DNA from 3 places in the Streptomyces sp. NPDC019443 genome. Region 1 is predicted to be linked to each of the others. Evidence: riboswitches for the same ligand, from Rfam matches in the RefSeq annotation. Region 1 holds a riboswitch; each other region holds the start of a gene.

The links. A riboswitch is a leader RNA that binds a small molecule or an ion and turns the genes downstream of it on or off. The one in region 1 is predicted to bind cyclic di-AMP.
Region 2: another riboswitch for cyclic di-AMP. It lies ahead of ACH492_RS14875 (transglycosylase family protein); the one in region 1 lies ahead of ACH492_RS14105 (C40 family peptidase).
Region 3: another riboswitch for cyclic di-AMP. It lies ahead of ACH492_RS29965 (M23 family metallopeptidase); the one in region 1 lies ahead of ACH492_RS14105 (C40 family peptidase).

The regions. Positions count from the first base shown of each region.
Region 1 covers NZ_JBIRYJ010000003.1:814,193-818,063, forward strand. Annotated here, with positions in the region: gene ACH492_RS14095 (ATP-dependent Clp protease proteolytic subunit) at 1-476, shown strand, start outside; gene ACH492_RS14100 (hypothetical protein) at 484-792, shown strand; cyclic di-AMP (ydaO/yuaA leader) riboswitch at 1,111-1,297, shown strand; gene ACH492_RS14105 (C40 family peptidase) at 1,300-1,776, shown strand; gene ACH492_RS14110 (LysE family translocator) at 1,823-2,452, opposite strand; gene ACH492_RS14115 (LysR family transcriptional regulator) at 2,535-3,446, shown strand; gene ACH492_RS14120 (ATP-binding protein) at 3,461-3,871, opposite strand, start outside.
Region 2 covers NZ_JBIRYJ010000004.1:145,345-149,215, reverse strand. Annotated here, with positions in the region: gene ACH492_RS14885 (cytochrome P450) at 1-983, shown strand, start outside; gene ACH492_RS14880 (transglycosylase family protein) at 1,096-1,992, shown strand; cyclic di-AMP (ydaO/yuaA leader) riboswitch at 2,281-2,452, shown strand; gene ACH492_RS14875 (transglycosylase family protein) at 2,456-3,118, shown strand; gene eno (phosphopyruvate hydratase) at 3,404-3,871, shown strand, end outside.
Region 3 covers NZ_JBIRYJ010000012.1:120,391-124,261, forward strand. Annotated here, with positions in the region: gene ACH492_RS29960 (M16 family metallopeptidase) at 1-1,227, shown strand, start outside; cyclic di-AMP (ydaO/yuaA leader) riboswitch at 1,457-1,620, shown strand; gene ACH492_RS29965 (M23 family metallopeptidase) at 1,633-2,403, shown strand; gene ACH492_RS29970 (GntR family transcriptional regulator) at 2,582-3,259, shown strand; gene ACH492_RS29975 (HPr family phosphocarrier protein) at 3,407-3,688, opposite strand; gene ACH492_RS29980 (GNAT family N-acetyltransferase) at 3,850-3,871, shown strand, end outside.

The sequences.
Region 1 (3,871 bases):
TCCTGCACCTCGAGTACGCCGCCCCGGACCGGGACATCTCCCTCTACATCAACTCCCCCGGCGGCTCGCTGAGCGCCATGTCCGCCATCTACGACACGATGCAGGTGGTCACCTGCGACGTGGAGACGACCTGTCTGGGGCAGGCAGCATCGACCGCCGCCCTGCTGCTCGCCGCCGGCGCCCCCGGCAAGCGGATGGCGCTGCCCGGCGCCCGGATTGTCGTCCAGCAGCCCGCGTTCGAGGAGCCGTTGCAGGGCCAGCCGTCCGATCTGGAGATCCAGGCACAGGAGTTGCTGCGGCTGCGCGCCCAACTCGCCGGGATGCTCGTACGCCACACCGGCCAGAGTCCGGAGCGGATCGCCGCCGACCTGGAGCGCGACAAGATCTTCGCGGCGCAGGACGCCAAGGCCTACGGACTGGTCGACCACGTGATCAAGAACCGCAAGACGTCACTCTCCGCCCCCGGTTCCAGGTGAACGCCCGATGCCGCTACCCGAACTGCCGCCGCTGCCGGCGCTGACCCGCGCCGAGTGCGAGTTCATCGACAGCTATCTCGAAGTCCTCGATCTCCTGGGACGGATCAATCCGGCCCGCTCAACGCACACCTATGGAGCGCTGCGTGCGGCACAGGCATTGGTCGGCCGGGCCACCGCGCTCAAGGACGCCCTGACGCTGATGCATATGCGCGGCGAGAGCGAGGTCCATGCGTCGACCCTCGCCGAGGCGCTCAGGGTTCTCGACGGCGAACGCAGGGCGCGCCGGGTGACAATGCCGCCCGCCTCCATGAGTTGACGAATCCTCCGCTTCCGTCAACGGCCATTGGGGTACCTGCAGTCGTCCCCCATTCGGTGTAGTTGCGGTCTCCTGAACTACTACGGAGAAGTTGCGCACCACGACTACCGATCTGGCGGAATGGGCTGTTCCGCTGCTGGTGCGGGAGTCCTCAGGTGTCCGTAGCCGGGCCCCAAATCAACTCTGTCCACCCGAACAGGTCAGTGGTGTCGAACCTCACATACCGCCGTTTCGGCTCGGAATTCCGGCGTGATGTGGGTCAAGATCCCTGGGACGACAAGCCCCCGCCATCCCTGGCGGGGCGGTCCGGGCGGACGCCGAGTCCTGCCGCCGCTCCGGATGTCTGGTCGACAGAAGTGCACCGGCAGGAGTGGAGGACCCAAGCAGTACGGGACATCCGGACAGTCCGGTCGTCCCTCGGGGTGAAGCCGCATTCCGCGGCCGGGCATCTTCGTCCGTCCGAACCCGACAGGTCATCCTTCACAGGCGGCTGACGAAGGGTTGCGCATGGCTGCGCAGATTCACGTCCCGTTTCTGCTGACCCGGGCAGGCGCCGTATCGGCCCTGACCCTCGCCGCCGTCGGCGGCTCAGTGCTGGTGCCGGGCGCCGCTTCCGAGGCACTCGCGGCTACGGCCCACGCCAACAAGGCACTTCAGGTTGCCTCTTCGAAGAAGGGAGCGCCGTACAAGTACGGCGCGTCGGGTCCATCCCGGTTCGACTGCTCGGGGCTGACGCTCTATTCGTACAAGAAGGCGGGCAAGAAGCTCCCACGCACCGCCCAGCAGCAGTTCAACAAGACCCGCCATGTCTCGGCGTCCTCGCGCCAGCGAGGGGATCTGGTCTTCTTCCACTCCGGCAGCAGCGTCTACCACGTGGGGATCTACGCCGGCAGCGGCAAGATCTGGCACTCGCCCAAGTCGGGCTCCTGGGTGAAACTCGAGAAGATCTGGACCAAGCGCGTCTGGTACGGCCGGGTGCGCTGACGGCCCCGGTGGCGCACCGGACACGCTCCCGGTGCGCCACACCGCGTCAGTGCGCCAGCGGCTCGGCCAGCAGGGTCACGCCCAGCGCGGTGAGTGCCCCGCCGGTGACGCCTTCCACGGCGCGGGTGGTGCGCGGCCGCCGCAGCCACGTCCCGAGCCGGTCCACCAGCAGCGCGACCGCCGGGAACCAGAACAGCGCCAGGACGACGACGATCGCGGCAAGCAGCAAGGTGCGCGGCAGCACCGGCGCACCGTCCGGCACGAACTGCGGTAGCAGGCTGAGGAAGAGGACCGGCGCCTTCGGATTGAGGACGTTGGTGAGGAAGCCCTGCCGCAGACTGCGTCCGACGCCGTCGCCCGCCTCGCGCTCCAGGTCCGGCCCGGCGAGCGCCGGACGCAGCGCGCCGCGCACCGCCCGTACCCCCAGGTAGAGCACATAGGCGCCGCCCACGATCTGCAGCGTGCGGAACAGCACCGGCACCGCCACCAGGACCGCCGCGAGCCCCGCCACCGCGAGCGCGGTGTGCACGAGCAGTCCCCCGGCGACGCCGACGGCACAGGCCACGCCCGCGCGCCGGGAGGCGAGGGCGTTGCGTACGACGACGGTGAAGTCCGCGCCCGGCATGGCGACCATGCCCGCGGCGACCCCGGTGAAGGCGACGAGTTGTGCGTCCATGGCAGCCATCCTGGACCGGAGCGGGCCTTAGCGTGTACTTGCAATCTTCTAGGTCTGCCCAAAGCAATGCTTAAGGGGTGCCATGTACGACCCGACACGGCTGGCGGCGCTGGTGGCGGTCGCCGAGGCCGGTTCGATCACCCGGGCCGCAGCCCGTCTGGGCTATACCGCGCCCGCGCTCTCGCAGCAACTTGCCAAGCTGGAGCGCGAGGCGGGGGCGGCGCTGCTGGTGCGCCACCACCGCGGGGCGCGGCTGACGGCCGCGGGCGAGCTGCTGGCGACGCGGGCCCGCCGGGTGCTGGACGAGATGGAGCAGGCGCGGCACGAGCTGGCGCGGCTGGCAGGTCTGTCCGGCGGGCGGCTGCGGGTGGGCACCTTCACGACGGTCGGCATCCATCTGCTGCCGCCGGTCCTGAGCGCGTTTCGCCGTGCGCATCCGGATGTGGAGCTCACCGTCGCGGAGTACGAACCACCGGCCGGGGTCCTGGCCGTGGCGGCGGGCGATGTGGATCTGGCGTTGACCCATGCGTACGAACCGGGCGAATCGGCGCCGCTGCCCGCAGGTGTGGTGCTGGATCCACTGCTGGTGGAGGAGTTGGTTCTGGTCACGGCGCCCGGCCATGCGCTCGCGGGCGGCTCGGGCCGACTGCCGGTGGCCGGGCTGGCGGGCCAGCCGCTTATCAGCAGCGCTCCTTCGCATCCGTCGCGCAAGGGGGTCGAGGGTGCCTTGGCTCAGGCGGGGGCGAGTCCCGCCGTGGTCTGCGAGTCGCCGGGCTATGCGCTGGTGTGCGCGCTCGTCAGCGCGGGGCTCGGGGTGGCGGTTGTGCCGGAGATGGTCGCCGCGATGGCCGCGACACCGCTCGGCGTACGGCAGTTGGAACCGGCGGCGTTCCGGCGGACGATCTCGGTGGCACACCGCGGCGAGGAGTCGGGGCCGGCTGCCGAGTCACTGCGGGCTCTGCTGCGCGGCGCGTTCGGTCGCGCGGGAAACTGACCGCCGGGCCGTGATCAGGTCCGCACCGGTACGGTCCACGGCAGGACGATCCAGACGGTCTTGCCGCCCTCCGGGGTCGGGGTGACCAGGAGCTGTCCGCCGCACTCCGCGGTGAGGCTGCGGATGATGACCATGCCGCGGCCGTTGTCCTGGCGGACGGCGGCGGGCAGCCGCTGCGGCCAGCGGGGGTGACTGTCGGTGACACCGATGCGCAGCTCCTCGTCCCGCTCGAGGCGCAGGTCCACGGTGAAGGTGGGCGACTGGCCGAAGGTGTGCTGAACGGCGTTGGTGGCGAGTTCGGAGACGATCAGCCGGACGGTGTCGACGGCTTCGGTCTCGACCGGCAGGCCCCATTCGGAGACGACGTCGGTGGCATATCTCCGGGCGGCGGAGACCGAGGCGGGGGCGCTCGGCAGAGTGACGGA
Region 2 (3,871 bases), on a different contig from region 1:
TGAACATCGACCCGCCGGACCACACCCGGCTGCGGCGGCTGGTATCGAAGGCGTTCACCCCGCGCCGGGTTGCCGAATTCGCACCGCGCGTACAGGAGTTGACGGACCGGCTCATTGATGGGTTCGTGGAGAGGGGGGAGGCGGATCTTATTCATGAGTTCGCGTTCCCGCTCCCCATCTACGCCATCTGCGACTTGCTCGGCGTCCCGCGCGAGGACCAGGACGACTTCCGCGACTGGGCCGGGATGATGGTGCGACATTTCAAGCCGGGCCAGGGCGGCGGGCCGCGCGGCGGCGTCGCCCGCTCTGTGAAGAAGATGCGGGGCTATCTCGCGGAGTTGATCCACCGAAAGCGGGAGGAGCCCGGGGACGACCTGATCTCGGGGCTGATCCGGGCCAGCGACCACGGCGAGCACCTCACCGAGAACGAGGCCGCTGCCATGGCCTTCATCCTTCTCTTCGCGGGTTTTGAAACCACCGTGAACTTGATCGGCAATGGGGTATATGCCCTGCTTCGTAATCCGGAACAGCGGGAGCGGCTCCAGACGTCTCTCGCCGCCGACGAGACCGAGCTGCTGGCCACCGGTGTCGAAGAACTCCTGCGCTACGACGGGCCCGTGGAGCTCGCCACCTGGCGGTTCGCCACCGAGGCGCTCGTCATCGGCGGGCAGCGGATCGCGGCGGGCGATCCCGTACTCGTCGTACTCGCGGCCGCCGACCGGGACCCGGAGCGGTTCGCCGACCCGGACAGCCTCGATCTGTCCCGGCGCGACAACCAGCATCTCGGGTACGGGCACGGCATCCACTACTGCCTCGGCGCGCCCCTCGCGCGTCTCGAGGGGCAGACCGCGCTCGCCACGCTGCTCAGGAGAATGCCGGACTTGCGGCTTGCAGGCGATCCGGCCGATTTGCGGTGGCGTGGAGGTCTCATTATGCGCGGATTGCGCACTCTGCCGGTTGAGTTCACCGCTCGACAGATCTGACGCATTGTCAAGACTGTGACTTTCACGTGATCTCCGCTGCATCGACTTGTGACTTCCGTTCGAATGCGGCTACGTTCACCGTCGTCTCAGTAGTCACGTGAAAGGCAACCGCATGCGTTCCGGGAACGGGCGACACCGCCGACCTCGTCAGGCTCCTGCCATTGTTGTCGCGGCAGGGGTGACGGGATCGGCCATCGCCATCCCCCTTCTCGGCGCCGGTTCGGCCTCCGCCGCCGACGCCTCCACGTGGGACCGCGTCGCGGAGTGCGAGAGCGGCGGCATGTGGAGCGCCGACCTCGGCAACGGGCACTACGGCGGGCTGCAGTTCTCGCAGGAGACCTGGCAGGACTTCGGCGGTACGGACTACGCGGCCCGCGCCGACCTCGCCAGCCGCTCGCAGCAGATAGCGGTCGCCGAGAAGGTCCTCGACGCGCAGGGCCCCGCGGCGTGGCCCAGCTGCGGGGCACTCGCCGGCCTGAAGAACGACGGTGCCGCCACCGGCGTCGACCCGGGCATCGTGCCGTCGCCCGAGCAGAGCGACCCGGTCGAGTCGCTCATACCCACGAACCCCTCCGCCGAGCCCACCACTGCGGCGTCTGCCGAGCCGACCGCGGACCCGGCCGGGTCGGCCGAGCCCGCCGAGCCGGCGGCCACGGACGGGGCGCCGGGCGCCGACAGTGGCGGCGGCAAGCACCGTGGCGAGGCCGCCCCGGAGCAGACCGAGCCGGGCAATACGGACAATGAGCGCGAAGCGGGTCGGCATGCCTCGCGAGGTGACGGTTCGGCACGCGACAATGCGGGCAACCCGGATGAGGCGGGCGAGACGGGCAATGCGGACGCCGCGCCCGGTGAGTACACCGTCCGGCCGGGCGACAGTCTGTCGGCCATCGCCGACAAGCAGAAGCTCTCCGGCGGCTGGACCGAGCTCTATGAGGCCAACCAGGAGACCGTCGGTGCCGACCCCGACCTCATTCTTCCTGGCCAGAGCCTCGATCTGGGCCTGAAGTAGAGGCGATTCGCAGGCAGTTCACGGTCAGTTCGCGGGCTTATGTCCGAGTCTGTGCAAGTGAGACATGAGTCTCTTTGTCCCAACTGCCGTGACTTGCCCGGCGGAACCACTCATTCCGCCCCCCACCTGCGAAAACGGGTGTGACCGGAGTGGCGAGATGGGCGTTTTCTCCCCGATGTTCCTCCTTTGAACATCGGGGAGAGCTGTGTTTACGGTCTGAACCGCTCGCCACCGCGGGCGCCGCTGACCGTCACGCCAAATCCTGCCGACGGTTCGGGGGAGTAGTCGTCGCGCAGAGCGCCGAAGGCAGGAGCGGGGGACCCAAGGTAAGCGCCGGCCCCGGCCGTTGAGATCGACGGCTCCAACCGGCTTGGGGTGAAGCCGCGCGCAGGACGCGCGGCCGGGCAACTCGTCGGCCCGAACCCGACAGCTCACCTCGTAGGCGTCGGTGAGGAGAAGTTCCATGCTGTTTTCCAGCAAGGGCAAGCACCGTCGCCCGTCCAAGGCCACTCGTTTCGCCGCGATCGCCGGCGTCACCGGTGCGGCCGTCGCCGCCCCGCTCCTCGGCGCCACCTCGGCGTCCGCCGCGACCGCCTCCGAGTGGGACCAGGTCGCCCAGTGCGAGTCCGGCGGCAACTGGTCGATCAACACCGGCAACGGCTACTACGGCGGCCTGCAGTTCTCGGCCTCCACCTGGGCCGCGTACGGCGGCACGCAGTACGCCGCGAGCGCCGACCAGGCCTCCAAGTCCCAGCAGATAGCGGTCGCCGAGAAGGTCTTGGCCGGCCAGGGCAAGGGCGCGTGGCCGAACTGCGGCGTCAACCTGTCCAACGCCGCGTACGGCGGCGCCGCCGACGCCGGCACCACGCAGCCGGCGCAGCCGAAGCGTGCCGAGGTTCCCACCACCCGCTCCGAGCGCCCCGCCGCCCCGGCGAAGCCCGCCGCGAAGGCCAAGGGCTTCAAGAAGGGCGACGGCGAGTACAAGGTCAAGGCCGGCGACACCCTCGGCAAGATCGCCGAGACCGAGAAGGTCAAGGGCGGCTGGCAGAAGCTGTTCGACCTGAACAAGGACATCATCGACGACGCGGACGTCATCTACCCGGGCCAGCAGCTCCACCTGAGCTGACCCCGCTCCGCCCGAGCCGGCTGCCCCGGCTCCGCCCGAGCTGACCCCCGGGCCCCAGAGCACCCCGGTCCGGCGCGCTATCCCCCGTACGCGCCGGGCCGGGGTTCTGCCTTGTCACTGCCTGTTCATGCCCTTTTCCGTCCCAGCGGGCGGGCACCGGCCGACCGATGCCCCGGAGCCGGTTAGGCTCTTGCCGCAAGGCCACGGAGACCCTGCGCTGCCCTGCACTGCTTGTGTCCCACTGCTTGAGTCACATTTAGCGTCACATCCCAGAAGGAGATGCTCGTGCCGTCCATCGACGTCGTCGTAGCCCGGGAAATCCTGGACTCCCGAGGCAACCCCACGGTCGAGGTCGAGGTTGGCCTCGACGACGGCAGCACGGGTCGTGCTGCTGTTCCGTCCGGCGCCTCCACCGGTGCGTTCGAGGCTCTTGAGCTCCGCGACGGTGACCAGAACCGCTACCAGGGCAAGGGCGTCGAGAAGGCCGTCCTCGCCGTCATCGAGCAGATCGGCCCGGAGCTCGTCGGGTACGACGCCACCGAGCAGCGCCTGATCGACCAGGCGATGTTCGACCTGGACGCCACCCCGGACAAGTCCTCGCTCGGCGCCAACGCGATCCTCGGCGTCTCCCTCGCCGTGGCGCACGCCGCCTCCGAGGCCTCCGATCTGCCGCTCTTCCGCTACCTGGGCGGCCCGAACGCGCACCTGCTGCCCGTTCCGATGATGAACATCCTGAACGGCGGCTCGCACGCC
Region 3 (3,871 bases), on a different contig from region 1:
CTCGACGCGCCGCTGGACGCCGAGCCGGAGGGCCTCGACGGCGTCGCCACGATCATGGCGCGCGCCCTGTCGGAGGGCACCGACAAGCACTCCGCGGAGGATTTCGCGGCCGAGCTGGAGCGCTGCGGAGCGACACTCGACTCGCACGCCGACCACCCCGGCGTCCGCGTCTCCCTGGAGGTCCCGGTCTCCCGGCTGCCCAAGGCGCTCGGCCTGCTCGCCGACGCGCTGCGCGCACCCGCCTTCGCCGACAGCGAGGTGGAGCGGCTCGTACGCAACCGTCTCGACGAGATCCCGCACGAGACGGCCAATCCGGGCCGCCGTGCCGCCAAGGAGCTTTCCAAGCAGCTCTTTCCGGCCTCCCTGCGCATGTCGCGCCCCCGTCAGGGCACGGAGGAGACGGTGGCCCGGATCGACTCCGCGGCCGTGCGGGGCTTCTATGAGGCGCATGTGCGGCCCGCCACGGCCACCGCGGTGATCGTCGGCGACCTCACCGGGGTCGACCTGGACGCCGTGCTGGCCGACACCCTCGGCACCTGGAAGGGCGACAGCGCCACGCCCCGTCCCGTACCGCCGATCACGGCCGACGACACGGGCCGCGTGGTCGTCGTGGACCGGCCGGGCGCCGTGCAGACGCAGCTGCTGATCGGCCGCATCGGGGCGGACCGCCACGACCGCGTCTGGCCCGCGCAGGTGCTCGGCGCGTACTGCCTGGGCGGCACCCTCACCTCCCGCCTGGACCGCGTACTGCGCGAGGAAAAGGGCTACACCTACGGCGTGCGGGCCTTCGGCCAGGTCCTGCGGTCCGCCCCCGACGGTTCGGGCGCCGCGATGCTCGCCGTCAGCGGCTCGGTGGACACCCCCAACACCGGACCGGCGCTGGAGGACCTCTGGAAGGTGCTGCGCACGCTCGCGGCCGAGGGGCTCACCGACGCCGAGCGGGATGTCGCCGTGCAGAACCTGGTGGGCGTCGCCCCGCTGAAGTTCGAGACGGCGGCGTCCGTCGCGGGCACGCTCGCCGATCAGGTCGAGCAGTCCCTCCCGGACGACTACCAGGCGCAGTTGTATGTACGGCTGGCCGAGACCGGCACCGTGGAGGCGACGGCCGCGGCCGTCAACGCCTTCCCGGTGGACCGGCTTGTCACGGTGCTCGTCGGCGACGCCTCGCAGATCGAGGAGCCGGTCAGGGCACTGGGCATCGGTGAAGTGACCGTTGTCACGGGCTGATTGACCGCAAGACGATCCGTCATACCTGGCAAACAACTTAAAACAGACAAGCGGAACCCCGGCCTCCAAAGCGACGCCGGGGTTCTGTCTTATGCCCGGTTTGTTGGAGAGGCTGCCTGTCTGCCCTGTGGCATGCACTACAAAAGGGCCTGTCTGTTTGGTGAATGAAAGATGCCCCGCCTAGCGTCGGTCCGGCTGTCCGCCAGTTGCCCGCCGCACCCGCGGCATCGGACAGTCATCGCCGAGTCCCCGTCAGGCGCGAGCCTGGGGAGCCGGGGACCCAATCAGTCCCTGGGGTGAATCGGACGCCTTCGCACCGTGCGGAGGGGCCCGTAGGAGACCTTCCTGCTCCGAACCCGTCAGCTAACCCGGTAGGCGAGAAGGAAGGAAAGGATCAGCCACTACATGGCGTTCACCCGTGCCACCGGGAAGCACCGTGCCCCGAGCCGTCTGACGCGCAAGAGCGCGAGCATGGCGGGCGTCGCGGCCCTTGCCACCACCGGCGTCATCGGAACCCTCGCTTCCCCGGCGCTCGCCGCCGAGCCCGGTGCCACCGCGGTCGAGGACACCGGCCTGACCCAGATCGTGGCCGCCGACTCGCTCGCCGACCAGATCGCCGACCAGGCCGCCGCCCAGAAGCAGGAGGCCGCAGAGGCCGCCGCCAAGGCGAAGGCCGAGGCTGAGGCCAAGCGCAAGGCCGAGGCCCGCGCCAAGGCTGCCCGCGAGGCCAAGGAGCGCGCCGCCCGTGAGGCCGAGCGCAAGCGCCTCAACTCCTTCGTCTCGCCGATCTCCGGCTCGTACGTCTCCACCGGCTACAAGACCGGCGGCGCCGTCTGGTCCTCCGGCAGCCACACAGGCATCGACTTCCATGCGGCGTCCGGCACCACCGTGCACGCGGTCGGCTCCGGCACCGTCGTCGAGGCCGGCTGGGGCGGCGCGTACGGCAACAACGTCGTGATCAAGATGAACGACGGCTCGTACACGCAATACGGCCATCTCTCGTCGATCAGCGTCTCAGTGGGTCAGAGCGTCACCCCTGGCCAGCGGATCGGCCTCTCAGGCGCGACCGGCAACACCACCGGGCCACACCTCCACTTCGAAGCCCGCACCAGCCCGGAGTACGGCTCCGACATCAACCCGGTCGCGTACCTGCGCGCGCACGGCGTCGGCGTCTGAGCGACACCCGAGTGGACGAAGGCCCCGGCCGCCGCCGGGGCCTTCGGTGTTCGGTCCTCTGGCCAAAAGATATCCATGAATTTCCAGGTGCCATCGGAAAATCCGGCCCACTGCAATAGAGTCACCGAACAGGCGTCAATCGGCTGCGTTTCGCGCGGATTAAAGCGGAGGTTCGGTCATGCGCATTCCCGCGCACTCGGTATGCACGGCGATCCGCGACGACATCGTCTCCGGTGTATTCGAGCGCGGCAGCCGGCTCACCGAGGAGCAGCTGGCGCGCCGCTACGGCGTCTCCCGGGTCCCCGTGCGCGAGGCCCTGCGCACGCTGGAGTCCGAGGGTTTCGTCACCACTCGCCGGCACGCCGGCGCCTGCGTCGCCGAGCCCACCGAGCAGGAGGCGGCCGACCTGCTGGAGGTCCGGATGCTGCTGGAGCCGCTGGGCGCTGCCCGGGCCGCCAAGCGCCGTACGGAAGCGCACCTCAAAGTCCTGCGTGGTCTGGTCAGGCTGGGGCAGGAGCGGGCCCGCCGTGGCCAGGGCGAGGATCTGCGCTCGCTGGGCGGCTGGTTCCACGAGACGCTCGCCCAGGCCTCCGGCAGCCCCGGTCTGACCGCCCTGCTCACCCAGCTGCGGCACAAGATCACCTGGATGTACGCCGTCGACCAGCCCGCCAAGCCCATCGAGTCCTGGGCCGAGCACGGCGCGATCGTGGACGCCGTGGCGCGCGGCGATGTGGAACGGGCGCGGGCGCTGACCGCCCTGCATGCCGAGCGGGCCACGGCCGCGCACCGGCTGCGCGGTCCCGAGCGGGTGAGGACTTCGCAACATGCCGTAAACACCGCGAGCGCCCGTAATTAACAGCCGCACCGTATACAAAGAGAAGATATTCGTGGGGCGGATTTTATGCTGCCCGAATTCATGGTGCCCGGACCGCAAAAAGCGGAGCCGCGGTCTCCCGAATTCGGGATGCCGCGGCTCCGTCGTTGAGCAATTCGACTGGCAGGTTCAGACGGTCTCGGGAAGCTCTTCGAGCCCCTCGGCAACCAGCTTGGCCAGACGGTCCAGGGCGGCGTCGGCGCCGTCCGCCTCGGAAGCGAGCACGATCTCCTCGCCGCCCTGAGCGCCCAGGCCGAGCACCGCGAGCATGGAGGCGGCATTGACCGGGTTGCCGTCAGCCTTGGCGATCGTCACCGGGACGCCGGCGGCCGTGGCGGCACGGACGAAGATGGAAGCGGGGCGGGCGTGAAGGCCCTCGGCCCAGCCGACATTGACGCGGCGCTCAGCCATGGTGTTGCCCTTCAAGTCTTAGCGGTTGTCTAGACCAGTCTCTCATGCGTTGCGGCGTGCTCGTACCGGCCTTGGGCCGGGGGCGGCCGCCGATCGGATCTCCCCAGACTGCCCGCGGCCAACGGCCGCCGCTACTGGTGGGTGAGCCTTACGCTTTCGGCATGCAGACCGAGCCGGACCACG